2 regions of the Streptomyces sp. NPDC107765 genome follow, and region 1 is predicted to be linked to the other one. Evidence: riboswitches for the same ligand, from Rfam matches in the RefSeq annotation. Region 1 holds a riboswitch; the other holds the start of a gene.
The links. A riboswitch is a leader RNA that binds a small molecule or an ion and turns the genes downstream of it on or off. The one in region 1 is predicted to bind S-adenosylmethionine.
Positions count from the first base shown of each region.

Region 1 (7,504 bases):
TCTTCCTCGCCGAGGAAGACCACTTGGAACCAGTAGTACTCGACCCAGCGGTGGTGGTTGATCACTCCGCTCATGGTCATCAGCGGTGAGCCCGGCAGGAGCGCCTTGCGTGCGTTCTCCGCAGAGACGCCATCGCACTTGGCTGGGGCGGTGTCACGTGCGTAGTCGAGGACGTGGTGAGCTGGGTGCGCTCGTCCCACGCGGGCGGCGGCGCCCTGCTCGCCCAAGCCGACACCGAGGAAGACCTGGACTGGGTTGTCGCGGTGGATTCCACAATCGTCCGTGCCCCATCAGCACGCTGCCGGGGCCCGTCAAAAGGGGCATCGGACAGCGAGCCGCACGGCTACGGCCTCGGCCGGTCCCGCGGCGGACTGACGACGAAGATCCACCTCGCTGAAAGACGGCCGGTGCCGGCCCCTGGCCTTCCGCCTCACCCCTGGGCAAGCCGGCGATGCCCCCGCGTTCACCCAGGTCATGGCTGCGATACGGGTGGAACGACCCCGAGCCCTGCCAGGATTGGCCCAACGGCCAACCCACAGCGCCTATTAGGTTTACAGCTCCCACGGCTTCCGCACATACCTGCGCAAACGTAGCATCGCACACGCCATCCCGGAGAAGACGGACCAACGAAGGCACCGGCACAACCGCGGCCGTCGCGGTGGCAGGCCACCAGGATTCCGGCCTCGGGGAACATCGGTACAGCGGTTATCGGCGAGAATGATCACGGCCGTCCAGAGCGCGTTTCGAAAGGCGGGCGTTGAAGCGAAAAGGCCTGCTCAGGGTGAAGGTTCCCTGTGACGGGTAGCGTTGTCCGCCATGGGAGATCTTCGTGTCAGGACTGCCCGGCTTTCCGACCGTGACGTGATCACAGACATCCTCACGGCGTCCTGGGGCAGTACGACCGTGGTGGTGCACAGCACGGTCTACAACGCTGCGGACCTTCCGGCCCTGCTGGCCGAGGAGGACGGCCGTGTCGTGGGCCTGCTCATCTATGAGATCTCTGTCCAGGGGCTGGAAGTAGTGTCCCTGGACGCGGTGATGCGGCGCATCGGGGTGGGCAGCGTCCTGCTGGATGCTGCTGCCCAGGTAGCCCGAGAGGCCGGCAGCCGACGGATGTGGCTGGTCACCACCAACGACAATCTCGACGCGCTTCGGTTTTATCAGCGGCGTGGCATGCGGATCGTGGATGTCTCACCGGGTGCGGTCGATGCGGCCCGGGTTTTGAAGCCGTCCATCCCGCTGGTGGGCGATTACGGCATCGGACTGCACGATGAGCTGACACTAGAGCTGCGCTTGTGACTGAAGAGCCCAGCTACAGCCACTCGTTGATGGCCACGAGATACGAGGCGACCGTCCTCGTCGCGGCCATCAACGAGTGGCTGTGACCACACCCGCGCATCGCCTTTTCGTTAACCCGTTGCCCAGGAGCCAATCGGCCAGCTAGGTTCACCCAGCCGCCTGCATTGGTGCAGGCCGGCGCTGTCGACGAGGAGGTGTGGAGCACATGCGCAGGAGTGCCCAGGAGTTGAGCTCGCGTACTGACCTTTGCCACCTCCTCACGACGGAGACACCTTGTCCCTTCGCATCACCCCACTGACCGACCCCGCTCACGGGCCGCACGGCCGGCGTCTTGCCTGGTTGGCGTCGGACGCGGATTCCATCCCTGCCGGGACGGCCTTTCTGCGCCTGTTCGATGGCGGACAAGAGCACCTGGCCGAGCTCGACCTTCGTGTTCATCCCGCGGAGCGCCGCAAGGGCGTCGGCTCCCGGCTCCTCAACATCTCCGTGGCCACCGCCCGGGACAACGCCCGACGCTGCGTTGTCGCGCAGGCAGAAGCCGGATCGCCCGGCGACCACTTCCTGGCAGCGCGCGGTTTCCGGAAGGTCCTCACCTTGAGGTTCACCCGCTTGCCGCTGGCTGACGTGGATACCGCCGTCCTCGCCGAGGTCATCGAGCGTCCGCATCCCGGCTACCGGCTGATGTCCTGGCAGGGAACTGTCCCCGACGACCTTGCCCAGACGTTCGCCGCCTCACGCCGCGCCATGGACGACATGCCCATGGACGACACCGACTACGGCACCGTGACCTGGGACGTGGACCGCGTGCGGGCCGCGGCGAAGGCCGTCGAACAGCGAGGCGACCACCTGCACACCGTCGTCGCCATCGACGCCTCCAACGGTTCGATCGCCGGGTTCACCGAACTCGTCATCCCCGGCAACGGCGCAGGTGACGGCCAGCACTACGGCACCGGTGTGCTGCCCGAGCACCGTGGACACGGCCTCGGCCGATGGATGAAGGCCGAGTCGATCCGACAGGCCCATAGGGACTATCCGGACCTCGGTGGCCTCCTGACCGACACCGCCGACAGCAACACGCACATGAGACAGATCAACGACGGTCTCGGCTACGCACCCACGCACACGACACACCAGCATCAGCTCGACCTTTAGGGCCGGCCAGGCGCCAGTACGCCAGTGCCGCCGCCCACACCACCACGAACAGGCCGACGATGACGAAGCCGGCATTGTCGAGGTTGGAGGAGATCCAGCCGGTCAGTGGGTCGTTGAGGCCGAGTTTGTCGTGGAGGACGGTGACCAGCTCGATGGTGCCGATGAAGAAGGCGACGGCGATGACCATCACGGCCACGGTGGCGATGACCCAGCCGACCTTGGCCAGGTCACCGTCGGCGATGGCGGCACCGGCGTACGAGCCGACGCCGGGCAGTGCGTAGTTCCGCTGCGGGCCGAAGGTCGGGGACGTGGCCGACGGCGGCAAGAATCGGCCAGCCGAACCACATGCCGCCAGATCAGGCGTATCAGAGCGAGCGGTGCAGCAGCCCCCGCATGGTGATGCGGTCACCGCGGAACCGGATGAACTCGAGGTCGACGGGCCGGCCATCGGACAGATGGGTCAGCCGCTCCAGCATCAGCACCGCCGCACCGCGCGGCGCCTGCAGCACGGCCGCCGAGTGCGCGTCGGCGTTGACCGCCTCCAGGGTGATCTCGGCGGTGCCGAGCGGCTGCCCGGTGAGCTCCTCCAGAAGCCGGAAGATGTCGGTGTTCTCCAGGTCGGCACCGAGCAGCCGCACGCCGATGTCCAGGGGGATGTATGTGAGATCCAGCGACAGCGGCAGCCCGCCGAGCCGTCGCAGCCGCTCCACGTACAGCACCTCGTTGCCGTCCGGCACGCCCAGCCGCTCTGCCACACAGGCGGGGGCCACGACCGGCCCGACGGTGCGGACCTCATTGCTGACCCTGCCGTGTTCGTGCAGAGTCTCGGCCAGGCCCTGCAGACGGTTCAGTGCGTGCGGGTATTTCTCGGCGACCACCACCGTGCCCACCCCCGGTACCCGCTCCACCAGCCCCTCGGCGCGCAGCAGATCCGGCGCCTGGCGCACGGTGTTGCGGCTGGCTCGGTAGTCGGCACACAGGGTCGCCTCGTGCGGCAGTGCCCCGTCCGGGAACGCTCCGCCGAGCACCTGCTGCCGCAGCAGGTCCGCGAGCTGCCGAGCCTGGTCCGCGCGCAGCCGCCGACGCCACGCGGCGGCCGCGGTCGGGCTCGTCGGGTCGGCACCCTGCTGTTGGCGGAGGCGTTGTGTGGAGGGCATGGCAGGGACCGTAACCGCGTTTGCCGACCAGGTGTGTTGCCGGAGTATTGCGCCATGCCGTATCGCCACGGCGGGGCTGTGACCTGCGTGGATGCGCATGTGGGACTCGTCGGCATCTCACCAGGTTCACCCCGACTCGTTTTTTCGTCCCACAGGTCGGGCAGGCTTTGACAACCATGTCCGAGGTCTGTCTAACTTACGCCGCAGATCGGTCATGAGCGTCAGCGACAAGCCCTGGCTTGCTGACCGGCAACCCTCGCGCCGCGGTGGGGTGCCCCAGGTGACGACCGGACCGGAAGACATTCGGTAAGCGCGAGGCCCCCAGGGGCCGGAACAGTGACGGTGATGCAATGTACGCAGCTTTCGGGACGGCCGCATGGCGGCGCCGTGGCTGCCTGTTGCTGTGCGCGAACCGGTCGGTCGATCTGCTTCGCGTCAACAGCGCGCTGTGTACCGGCACCGGCACAGGCACCTGTACCGGCTGTGTCTTCTGCCAAGGCTGACGGTCTTCTGAATCTCTGATGCCACCGCTGTCGCGGTGTGCGTCCTTCCTGCCCAGCCCCCGTTCCGCGTGCCCCGTGCGCATCGTCACGCAGAGTCCTGTCGGCTCTGCGGTGCCGTTGCCGTATCTGCGGTCCGGGGTGTCCCAATTCGCTGGAGCCCTCCATGAGTCAATCTCCTGGCGCTGCGGTATCCCTCGCCTCAGCGCCTCCTGCCGAGGAGACCCCCAAACCCTCCTCCGCGCCTCGTTCCGTACGACCCGCCGAGGCCGAACGGCCGGGTGCTGACACCGCCCCGCGGCCACTGTCAGCACAGCGGATCCTGCCGCTGCGCAGACCAGGCCGCTGGATCGCCACGGCGATCGTGCTGGTGCTGGTCGCCCAGATCGTCCACGGACTGGTGACCAACCCCTTCTATCAGTGGGACCGGTTCCAGTACTGGTTCCTGCGCCCGACGATCCTCGACGGTCTGCTCATCACCCTCGAAGTGACGGCGTGCAGCGCCGTGTTGGGTCTGCTCGGCGGCATCCTGGTCGCCATGGGCAGGCTCTCCCGGAGCCCGGTGCTGCGGGCGGTCAGCTGGACCTATACATGGCTGTTCCGTTCGGTTCCGCTGATCGTGGTGCTGCTGTTCCTCTACAACTTCAGCGCGCTGTACAAGACGCTGAGTCTCGGGGTTCCGTTCGGGCCTGCGTTCTTCACCTTCGACGAGTCCCGGCTCGCCACCGACATCGTCGTCGCGGTCGTCGGACTCAGCCTGAACGAGGCGGCGTACGCGTCCGAGGTGGTGCGGAGCGGCATCCTCGCGGTCGACCAGGGGCAGCACGAGGCGGCATCGGCACTCGGTCTGCCGAAGAGCTACCAGTTCACGAAGATCGTCTTTCCGCAGGCACTGCGCTCCATCACCCCGAACTACGTCAATCTCCTGATCAATCTCATCAAGAGCACCTCGCTCGTCTTCTACGTGTCCCTGCTCGATCTGTTCGGATCCGCGCAGAGCATGGGCAGCACCTACCCGGGTGACATCGTCCCGCTGCTGCTGGTCGCCACCGTCTGGTACCTGATCCTCACGAGTGCGGTCTCGATCGTCCAGTTCTACGTCGAGCGGTACTTCTCCCGGGGCGCGACGCGCATCCTTCCGCCGACGCCGTTGCAGAAGTTGCGGACGGGTCTGCGTGATCTGCGGGCCCGAGCCCGGAGGGAGGCGGCGATATGACCACCGAGACCATCAAGACCATCGAGACCACCGAGCTGAATGAGACCACCGACACCACCGAGATACGTCCGGCTGCCGTTGAGGTCCACGACGTGCACAAGTGGTACGGCGCTCACCGGGTGCTGGACGGCGTCGAGTTGACCGTGCGGCCGGGCGAGGTCACCGTGATTCTCGGGCCGTCCGGGTCCGGCAAGTCCACCCTGCTGCGGGTGATCAACCACCTGGAGAAGCCCGAGGTCGGGTACGTCAGCGTGAACGGCGAGCCGATCGGCGTACGCCGGTACGGTGAGAGGCTCAAGGAGCTGAGCGAACGGGTCATCCTGGCCCAGCGCAGCCGGATCGGCTTTGTCTTCCAGAACTTCAACCTCTTCCCGCACCTGACCGCGCTGGACAACGTGGCGGCGGCTCCCGTTGCCACGGGGAAGCTGACCAAGCCCCAGGCCCAGGAGCTGGCCCGCGAGCTGCTCGGCCGGGTGGGTCTGGCCGACAAGGTCGGCGCCTATCCGCGGCAGCTGTCCGGTGGCCAGCAGCAGAGAGTGGCCATCGCCCGCGCGCTCGCCCTGCGGCCGGGGGTCATCCTCTTCGACGAACCCACCTCGGCGCTCGATCCCGAACTGGTCGGCGAGGTGCTGGCCGTCATCAAGGACCTGGCCACCAGCGGCACCACCCTCATCATCGTCACCCACGAGATCGGCTTCGCCCGTGAGGTCGCCGACCAGGTTGTCTTCCTCGACGAGGGCCGGATCGTCGAACAGGGCCCGCCCACCGAGGTGTTGGACCACCCGAAACACGAGCGGACCAGGGACTTCCTGAGCAAGGTGCTCTGACCCCGCCGAACACGCAACACGTCACCACAACCACTCACCGAACAAGGACCACCATGCGCACCCCCAGCCTTCGCAGCAGACTCCTCCGCGGCCTTACGGCGGGCACCGCCGTCACCACCCTCGCCATCGGCCTCGCCGCCTGCGGAGGCAACAGCGAAGCGGCCGGCAATTCCGGCAAGTCCTCCGGGACGGTCACCGTGGGCGCCCTTTCCAACGGGGCCGCCAAGGAGACCGACCTCAAGGTCTCCGAGGTCAAGTCCATCAGCGCCAAGCTGCCCAAGTCGATCGCCAAGAAGGGCAAGCTGGTCATCGGCGTCGGTGCCCTGCCCACCGGCTCCGTGCCGATTCAGTACGTGGGGGATGACCAGAAGACCCTCACCGGATCCGAGCCCGACTTCGGTCGACTGGTGGCCGCGGTCCTCGGCCTCAAGCCCGAGCTGAAGAACTCGACTTGGGAGAACCTCTTCGTCGGCATCGACAGCGGCAAGGTCGACGCGGCCTTTTCCAACGTCACCGACACCGAGGAACGCAAGAAGAAGTACGAGTTTGCCACCTACCGGCAGGACAACCTCGGGTTCGAGGTGCCCAAGAAGAGCGCCTGGAACTTCGACGGCGACTACAAGAACCTGGCCGGCAAGACGGTCTCGGTGAGCCGGGGCACCAACCAGGAGAAGGTCCTGCTGGAGTGGAAGGCGAAGCTGAAGAAGGAGAACAAGGACCTCACCGTCAAGTACTACCCGGACAACAACAGCGTCTACCTGGCGCTGAACAGCGGGAAGGTCGATGCCCACTTCGGCCCCAATCCCAGCATCGCCTACCACACCACCCACACGGCGAACACCCCCAACGCGACCCGTAGCGCCGGCAAGTACTCCGGCGCCGGCGCGAAGCTCCAGGGACTGATCGCCGCGACGGCGAAGAAGGGCAGCGGGCTGGCCGAGCCGGTCTCCGAGGCCATCAACTACCTGATCAAGCACGGCCAGTACGCCAAGTGGCTGGCCGCCTGGAACCTCTCCAACGAGGCCGTCAAGACCTCCCAGGTCAACCCGCCCGGCCTGCCGCTCGACAACTCCTGATCAACGCTCGCACGGGCGACTGCCGCCCGGGACCGCCCGGGGACTCCGGCGTCATGTCGGAGTCCCCGGGCGCGCCGCCTCCCCATGCCTGCCCTCCGCCAGGAATTCCACGGATGCCATGGAGCGTTCCCACCACCATGTCCACCAGCGTCTCCCCTTCCCCTGCCCACAGCTCGTCCGAACCGCACCTCCTCGACAACGCTGTCTGGGCGGCGCTGGCCGGCCCGCACGCCGGGTTCGCCGACCGCGTCGGCCAAGCTGCCCGCTATCCCCTGGA
Region 1 covers NZ_JBVKBL010000029.1:7,490-14,993, forward strand. The annotation lists partial or broken gene ACZ7MX_RS39065 (DinB family protein) at 1-235, opposite strand, end outside; partial or broken gene ACZ7MX_RS39070 (IS5/IS1182 family transposase) at 216-395, shown strand; gene ACZ7MX_RS39075 (GNAT family N-acetyltransferase) at 862-1,299, shown strand; gene ACZ7MX_RS39080 (GNAT family N-acetyltransferase) at 1,573-2,451, shown strand; partial or broken gene ACZ7MX_RS39085 (HoxN/HupN/NixA family nickel/cobalt transporter) at 2,390-2,650, opposite strand; gene ACZ7MX_RS39090 (GntR family transcriptional regulator) at 2,817-3,608, opposite strand; SAM riboswitch class IV at 3,819-3,927, shown strand; gene ACZ7MX_RS39095 (amino acid ABC transporter permease) at 4,275-5,324, shown strand; gene ACZ7MX_RS39100 (amino acid ABC transporter ATP-binding protein) at 5,387-6,151, shown strand; gene ACZ7MX_RS39105 (ABC transporter substrate-binding protein) at 6,205-7,227, shown strand; gene ACZ7MX_RS39110 (GNAT family N-acetyltransferase) at 7,365-7,504, shown strand, end outside.

Region 2 (7,504 bases), on a different contig from region 1:
CACACGCAGTTCCCGGGTGCCGGCAAGACCAACACCAACGTCGTCGGCATGCCGCTGCTGCCGGTCTACATGGCCAAGGCCGGAGGCTTCTTCTTCCTGGTCTTCGGCGTGATCTCGGTGATCGCCGCGGTCGCCAGCATCAACCCCGTGTGGGCCATAGGGCCGTACCGGCCGGACCAGGTCTCCACTGGTGCGCAGCCGGACTGGTACATGGGCTTCGCCGAGGGCCTGGTCCGTGTCATGCCGGGCTGGGAGTGGAACTTCTGGGGCCACACCATCAACTTCGGTGTGCTGATCCCGATCCTCCTCTTCCCGCTCGTCCTGGTCGCCATCGCGGTCTACCCGTTCGTCGAGTCCTGGGTCCGCGGTGACAAGCGCGAGCACCACATCCTGGACCGCCCGCGCAACGTGCCCACCCGCACCGGCTTCGGTGTGGCCTGGCTGATCGCGTACTTCGTGATGCTGATCGGTGGCGGCAACGACCTGTGGGCGACCCACTTCCACCTGTCGATCAACTCGATCACCTGGTTCGTCCGGATCGCGTTCTTCGTCGGGCCGGTGCTGGGCTTCATCGCCACCAAGCGGATCTGCCTGGGTCTGCAGCGGCGCGACAAGGACAAGGTGCTGCACGGCCGCGAGTCCGGCATCATCAAGCGCCTGCCGCACGGCGAGTTCATCGAGGTCCACGAGCCGCTCGACCAGGAGCAGCTGCACTTCCTGACGCAGCACGAGCAGCCCGAGCCGCTGGAGCTGGGCCCGGAGGTCGACGAGAACGGCGTCCGCCGCAAGATCAAGCGGTCGCAGAAGCTCCGCGCCAAGCTCTCCAAGAGCTACTACGGCGAGGACAACGTCATCCCCAAGCCCACGGTCGAGGAGTACAAGGAGATCACCAGCGGCCACGGCCACCACTGATCCCTTGCGCGCCTCGTAGCGCACCGTAGGTAGTACGCCACCCAGAGGGCCCCGTCCGCACGTCGGACGGGGCCCTCCGGCATATCGCCCCTCTCGATAGGGTGACGACATAAGCAGGACACAGACCAGGAGCGTGGACCATGAACGTTGTGACCCCGGTCGGCGGCGACAGCGTGGCGGCCCACACCTGGCCGGGCATCCTGAACGCCCTGCTCGACGGCCGCGACCTCACCGCCGACGACACCGCCTGGGCGATGGACCGGATCATGCGGGGCGAGGCCAGCGACGCCCAGATCGCCGGCTTCGCGGTGGCCCTGCGTGCCAAGGGCGAGACCGTCGCGGAGATCTCCGGCCTGGTCCGGACGATGTACGCGCACGCCCGGCTGATCGAGGTCCCGGGCCCCAGCGTCGACATCGTCGGCACCGGCGGCGACGGCGCCAAGACCGTCAACATCTCCACGATGTCCTCGATCGTCGTGGCCGGCACCGGAGCCAAGGTCGTCAAGCACGGCAACCGCGCCGCGTCCTCCGCCAGCGGCGCCTCCGACGTCCTGGAGAAGCTCGGCGTCAACCTCGACCTCACCCCGCAGCGGGTCACCGAGGTGGCCCAGGAGGCCGGCATCACCTTCTGCTTCGCGGTGAAGTTCCACCCCTCCCTCCGGCACGTCGCCAACGCCCGCGGCCAGCTCGGCATCCGCACCACGTTCAACGTGCTCGGCCCGCTGACCAACCCCGCCCGGGTGAAGGCCCAGGCGACCGGCGTCGCGGACGCCCGCATGGCGCCGATCCTGGCCGGCGTGCTCGCCGAACGCGGTTCGTCCGCCCTCGTCTTCCGCGGCGACGACGGCCTCGACGAACTGACCACGACGGCCACCTCCCGGGTCTGGATCGTGCGGGACGGCACGGTCCGCGAGGAGTCCTTCGACCCCCGCGACGTCGGCATCCCGCTCGTCCCCGTCGAGGCGCTGCGCGGCGCGGACGCCTCGTACAACGCGGACGTCGCCCGCCGGCTGCTGGACGGCGAGACCGGCCCGGTCCGTGACGCGGTGCTGCTGAACTCCGCGGCCGCGCTCGCCGCGCTGGAGCCGTCGGACGCCCCGCTGGCCGACCGCATCCGCCTCGGCATCGAGCAGGCCGCCGCGTCGATCGACTCGGGCGCGGCCAAGCGGGCGCTGGAGCGCTGGGTGGCCGCCAGCAACGCCTGAGCGGCCGGTGACGCAGGGTGTGACGCAGGGCTCAGTCCGTCATATGGACTGAGCCCTTGCGCGTAAATGCTCTTGTGGCATGATGCTGCGCAGGTCACGAGTGACAGCGACACAGGCCCCGGCCCGCTGTCCGGCAACCCTCCTTCCGTGGCGGGGTGCCCCGGGTGATGACCAGGCCGCAGGCAGCGAGGTCTGCGGCAAGCGCGGATCCCTCGCCAGGGATCCTGGTCCTCGAGGGAGAACTTCCGTGAATCAGCGAATGCGATAGGGCTCAACGGCCCCTTTTCCGCACCCTTTTTCCTTTTCACGCTGCGCCCCGCGCCGCGCGCTTCGGCACACCCGAAAGCGCCGCACGCGCCTCTGCCCCGCAGCGAATTCGCTTACGCCTCACGGGAGTTCGCCATGTCTGTTTCCGCCGTTGCCGCCGACCGTTCCGTCTGTGCCCCGCTGCCGGTCCTCGGCCGCGACGTCCTGGTCCCCCTCGTGACCGGCGGCGAGGTCGACTACGCCGCGCTGGACTACGCCGCCAGCGCCCCGGCCCTGCAGCGGGTCTGGGACGACGTGGCCGCCTACGCCCCCTACTACGGCAGCGTGCACCGCGGCGCCGGATACCTCTCGCAGCTCTCCACCGACCTCTTCGAGAACGCCCGCCGCACGATCGCCGACTTCCTCGGCTGCCGCACCGACGACCAACTGGTCTTCACCCGCTCCACCACCGACTCGCTGAACCTGCTCGCCGCCGTACTCCCGCAGAACACCCGGGTGTTCGTCTTCGAGACCGAGCACCACGCGTCGCTGCTGCCGTGGGAACAGCGCGCCGACCTGACGGTCACCTACCTCAACGCCCCGCGCACCCCGGAGCAGGCCGTCGCGACCCTGGAGCGCGCGCTCGCCGACCGCGAGCCGTACAGCCCGGCCCTGGTCTGCGTCACCGGCGCCTCCAACGTCACCGGCGAGCTGTGGCCGGTCCGCGAGCTGGCCGCCGCGGCGCATGCGCACGGCGCCCGGATCGTCCTCGACGCCGCGCAGCTCGCCCCGCACCACCCCGTCGACCTCGCCGAACTGGACGTCGACTGGGTCGCCTTCTCCGGCCACAAGCTGTACGCGCCGTTCGGCACCGGTGTCCTGGCCGGCCGCGCCGACTGGCTCCAGGACGCCGATCCGTACCTGGCGGGCGGCGGCGCCAGCCGCACGGTCTCGCGCCGCACCGACGGCGGCGTCGACGTCGAGTGGCACACCACGGCCGCCCGGCACGAGGCCGGCTCGCCCAACGTCATCGGCGCCTACGCCATCGCCTCCGCCTGCAAGGCGCTCACCGAGGCGGGCTTCGACACGCTCGTCGCCCGTGAGCAGGAGCTGATCGCGCGGGTCCGCGCGGGGCTGGCCGAGGTCCCCGAGGTGCGCGTCCTGTCCCTCTTCGGCGACGACGCCCCGCGCGTCGGCGTGCTCTCCTTCGTGGTGGACGGCTGGAACAGCTCCCACTTCGCGGCCGCGCTCTCCGCCGAGTACGGCATCGGCGTCCGCGACGGCCTCTTCTGCGCGCACCCGCTCGTCCGCACCCTGCTGGGCACCGACCCGCAGGACCCCGGCGAGTGCGGCGCCCCCGACGCGTCCCCCGGCGAGCGATCCCTCAACGCCATCCGCGTCTCCTTCGGCGCCGGCACCCCCGACGAACACGTCGACCGCTTCGTGCGCGCGGTCAGGGAACTCGTCTCCGACGGCGCCCGCTGGAACTACCGCACGGAGAACGGCCGTTGCGTACCGGCTGACGCCTGATCCCCACGTACCTGGCCGTCCCGCCGCGGTTGCTGGTCGCCGTTGCGCTTTGCGGCGCCCCGCACGTGGTTGTCTGCGGCGCCGCGGGAGTTGGTCGCCGTGGCGCCTGCGGCGGGCTGGGGTTGTGGTGGGTACGGTGACGGGCCTCCGGGGCCGGTGTTTGGGACTGCTGTCGCTTTACGTCCCAAACACCGGCCCCTCCGGCCCGTCCCCTCCCGTTGGGGGAGAGGAATGCGGTGCGTGGGGGCGGGCGTTGAGGCATGCAAGGGGACCTGGCTACCCCTACGGGACGGTCGAACAGATCCCGTAAGGGTTGCGAGGGCCCCCTGCAGGGCCTCAACTCGACGGGCTGGGGAGGGTATTCCCAACTACCCCACGACGCCAGGCACTTTCTGAACGAGGCCCGCCCCCACCGGCCTCCTAACTCCCACCAACGGGAGGGGACAGACCGGAGGACGAAGTCTGGAGGGCTGTCACCGCACTCGACACACAAACGCCCGCCGCTGGGGGTACCTCCCACGCCCTTTAGGCAGTGGGGGAGCAACGGCGAACAACACCCGCGGCGGGAGAGTCAGCTACGTGCGGGGCGCCGCAAAGCGCAACGGCGAACAACACCCGCGGCGGGACGGCCAAGTACGTGGGAGGCACCGCGAAGCGCAGCGCCCCGCGGCGGGACGGCCAAGTACGTGGGAGGCACCCCGAAGCGCAGCGCTACGCGTCGAGCCCGATCGCGAACGCGGCCTCCAGGTCGTGTTGCGAGTAGGTGCGGAAGGCGATGTGCGTCTCCGTGGAGGCGACGCCGGGGATCTTGCTGATGCGGCCGGGGATGACGTCGGCGAGGTCATCGTGCTTGGCGACGCGGACCATCGCGATCAGGTCGTGCGCGCCGGTGACGGAGTAGACCTCGCTGACCCCTTCCAGCGCGGCGATCTTCTCGGCGATCTCCGGGATCTGGTCCACGCTGGTCTTGATGAGCACGATCGACGTGATCACGGCTGGCTCTCTCCCTCATTCGCCCGGACGTTCCCGCTGGTGGATCCCACACTATCCCTCCGGTAGCGCAGCCATGCGTAGAGGAAGCCGAGGGCGAAGCCGATGACGTGGGCGAGGTAGGCGACGCCGGGGCCGTTGGGGTCGTCCTGGGCGGCCTGCCACTGGAGGAAGAACCAGAACAGCAGGACGACCCAGGCGGGGAAGCGCAGCGGGAGGAAGAAGAGGAAGGGGAAGACGCTGGTGACCCGGGCCCGGGGGAAGAGGTACAGGAAGGCGCCGAGAATGCCGGCGATCGAGCCGGAGGCGCCCACCAGCGTCTGTGCCGAGGCGGCGTGCGCGGCCGCGTAGCCGAGCAGCGCCAGGTATCCGATGATGAGGTAGAAGGCCGCGAACGGCAGCCGGCCCATCCGCGCCTCGGCCATGCCGCCGAAGACGTAGAGGAACAGCATGTTGCCGAGCAGGTGCAGCCAGCTGCCGTGCACGAACAGCGCGGAGAGCGGGGTGATCAGCGCCCGCAGGGAACCGCTCCACAGCTCCACGGGGACCACGCCCCACCGCTCGAAGTACGCGGACTGGGCCCGCAGCAGCGCGTCGCCGGTGCCGTAGGTCCGGTTCAGGCCCGAGGCGGGGCCGATCACGAAGACCGCACAGCACAGGGCGATCAGCACGTTCGTCAGCCGGGAGAACATCGCGGCCAGGGCCCGGGCCGGATGCGGCGGGCGGGGGAGCGGGCCGGAGGAGCGCGGCCGACGGAAGAAGAGCCGGGGGAGGAGAGGACGGGCGGAACGAGGAGCACGAGGAGAACGGGGAGACCGAGAAGAACGGGGAGAACGGGGTGGGGGAGCCGGCGCCGTCATGAGGTGATCATGGCGTAATGCGGGCAATCGGGGCAGAGTGCCTCGCCGCGTCCCGGCTCCCGGGCAGGGCCGCACCCGCCCCCCATCAGGCCGTAGGGTTGCAGGCAGTACTTTGCGTACTTCCGCAGTCCGACGGCGCACCGCGTGAACGGCGCAGCAGCAGACGACCGACGAGCACCGAAAGAGGACGACACGATGGCTGTTCCCCTGCCGACGGCCGAAACCCGGTGGCGCTGCACGCTGTGCGGCAACCTCACCCGTTTCGATGTGACCCGCCAGGCCAAGGTCGTGGAGTACGTCCACCTGGACCTGGCCGGCGAGCCCAAGGTGGAGGAGCGCGAGGTCCTCAGTGAGAGCATCGAGTCCGTGCGCTGCCGCTGGTGCAACGCGGTCGACCAGATCGAATTGGTGGACCGGCCGGGCGCGAGCGCCTGAGATCGGAGCGAAGCAGCCGTGGTGGACCGTCCAGAAGGGGAGCCGGGGGCCGAGCGTCATGACGTACCCGAGGGTGCGGCGGACGAGGTGCTCGACCGACCGCTGCCCGAGGGCGTACGGCGCCGTGTCGTGGCGCTCACCGCGGAGTCGTTCGGCGCGCTGACCGTCGCCGAACTCCCGCCGCCGCTGCGGCAGTACGCCCGGTTCACCCCCACCCGCCGGGCGAAGTTCGCCGGGAACGCGATGGCCGCGGCGCTGGAGAGCGACGCGGTCTTCCGGCAGCGGATCGCGGGGAAGCTGCGCGAGGCCCAGCCGGAGCTGGCCGAGGCGCTGGAGAGCGGCACTCCGCCGGCCGCCGCCGATCCGCTCGACGTCGCCGCGGCCGCCTATGTGCTGCGCCCGGACGGCTGGGTGAAGCTGGTCGCGGCGGCCGGTGAGGAGGCGCAGCGGGCGCGCGACGAGCGGGCCGGCGCGGAGGCCGAGCGGGAGCTGGTCCGGCTGCGCGAGGAGCTGGCACAGGCGCGCGGCGAGGCGCGTACGGAGACCGAGCGGATCCGGGGCGACCTGGAGGCCGCCCGCCGGGAGAACGAGTCGCTGCGCCGCAAGCTGCGCAGTGCGCTCAGCGACGTCAAGCGCGGGGAGGCGGCGGTCCGCAAGGCCGAGGCCGCGCTGGTCGACGCGCGGGACCGGGCGTCGACGGAGAAGACCGCGGCGGACAGCGAGGTGCGCCGGCTCAAGGCCCGGATCGCCGAGGCCGAGGCCGCGCTGGAGACCAGCCGGCGGGCCGCCCGCGAGGGGCGCAGCGTCGAGGACATGCGGCTGCGGCTGCTGCTGGACACGGTGCTGGACGCCGCCCAGGGGCTGCGGCGCGAGCTGGCGCTGCCGCCCGCCAGCGTGCATCCGGCCGACACCGTCGAGGCGGTCGCGCCGGGCCGGATGACGCCGAAGGACATCGCGACGCGTGCGTTGTCCGAGATGGACCCCGCGTTGCTGGACCAGCTTCTGGCGCTGCCCCAGGCGCATTTGGTGGTGGACGGTTACAACGTCACCAAAACCGGCTATCCGACCATGCCGCTCGACAAGCAGCGGCTGCGGCTGCTGGGCGGGCTCGCGGTGCTGGCGGCGCAGACCGGTGCGGAGATGACCTGTGTCTTCGACGGTGCGGAGCTGGCGGCGCCGGTGCTGCTCGCGCCACCGCGGGGCGTAAGGGTCCTTTTCAGCAAACCGGGCGTAACGGCCGATGAGTTGATTCGTCAGCTGGTACGGGCCGAACCGCCCGGCCGGCCGGTCGTGGTGGTCTCCACGGACCGCGAAGTGGCGGACGGT
Region 2 covers NZ_JBVKBL010000024.1:87,320-94,823, forward strand. The annotation lists gene qcrB (cytochrome bc1 complex cytochrome b subunit) at 1-912, shown strand, start outside; gene trpD (anthranilate phosphoribosyltransferase) at 1,053-2,117, shown strand; SAM riboswitch class IV at 2,210-2,327, shown strand; gene ACZ7MX_RS37450 (aminotransferase class V-fold PLP-dependent enzyme) at 2,520-3,893, shown strand; gene ACZ7MX_RS37455 (Lrp/AsnC family transcriptional regulator) at 4,605-4,886, opposite strand; gene ACZ7MX_RS37460 (rhomboid family intramembrane serine protease) at 4,883-5,575, opposite strand; gene ACZ7MX_RS37465 (hypothetical protein) at 5,939-6,178, shown strand; gene ACZ7MX_RS37470 (NYN domain-containing protein) at 6,197-7,504, shown strand, end outside.
Region 2: another riboswitch for S-adenosylmethionine. It lies ahead of ACZ7MX_RS37450 (aminotransferase class V-fold PLP-dependent enzyme); the one in region 1 lies ahead of ACZ7MX_RS39095 (amino acid ABC transporter permease).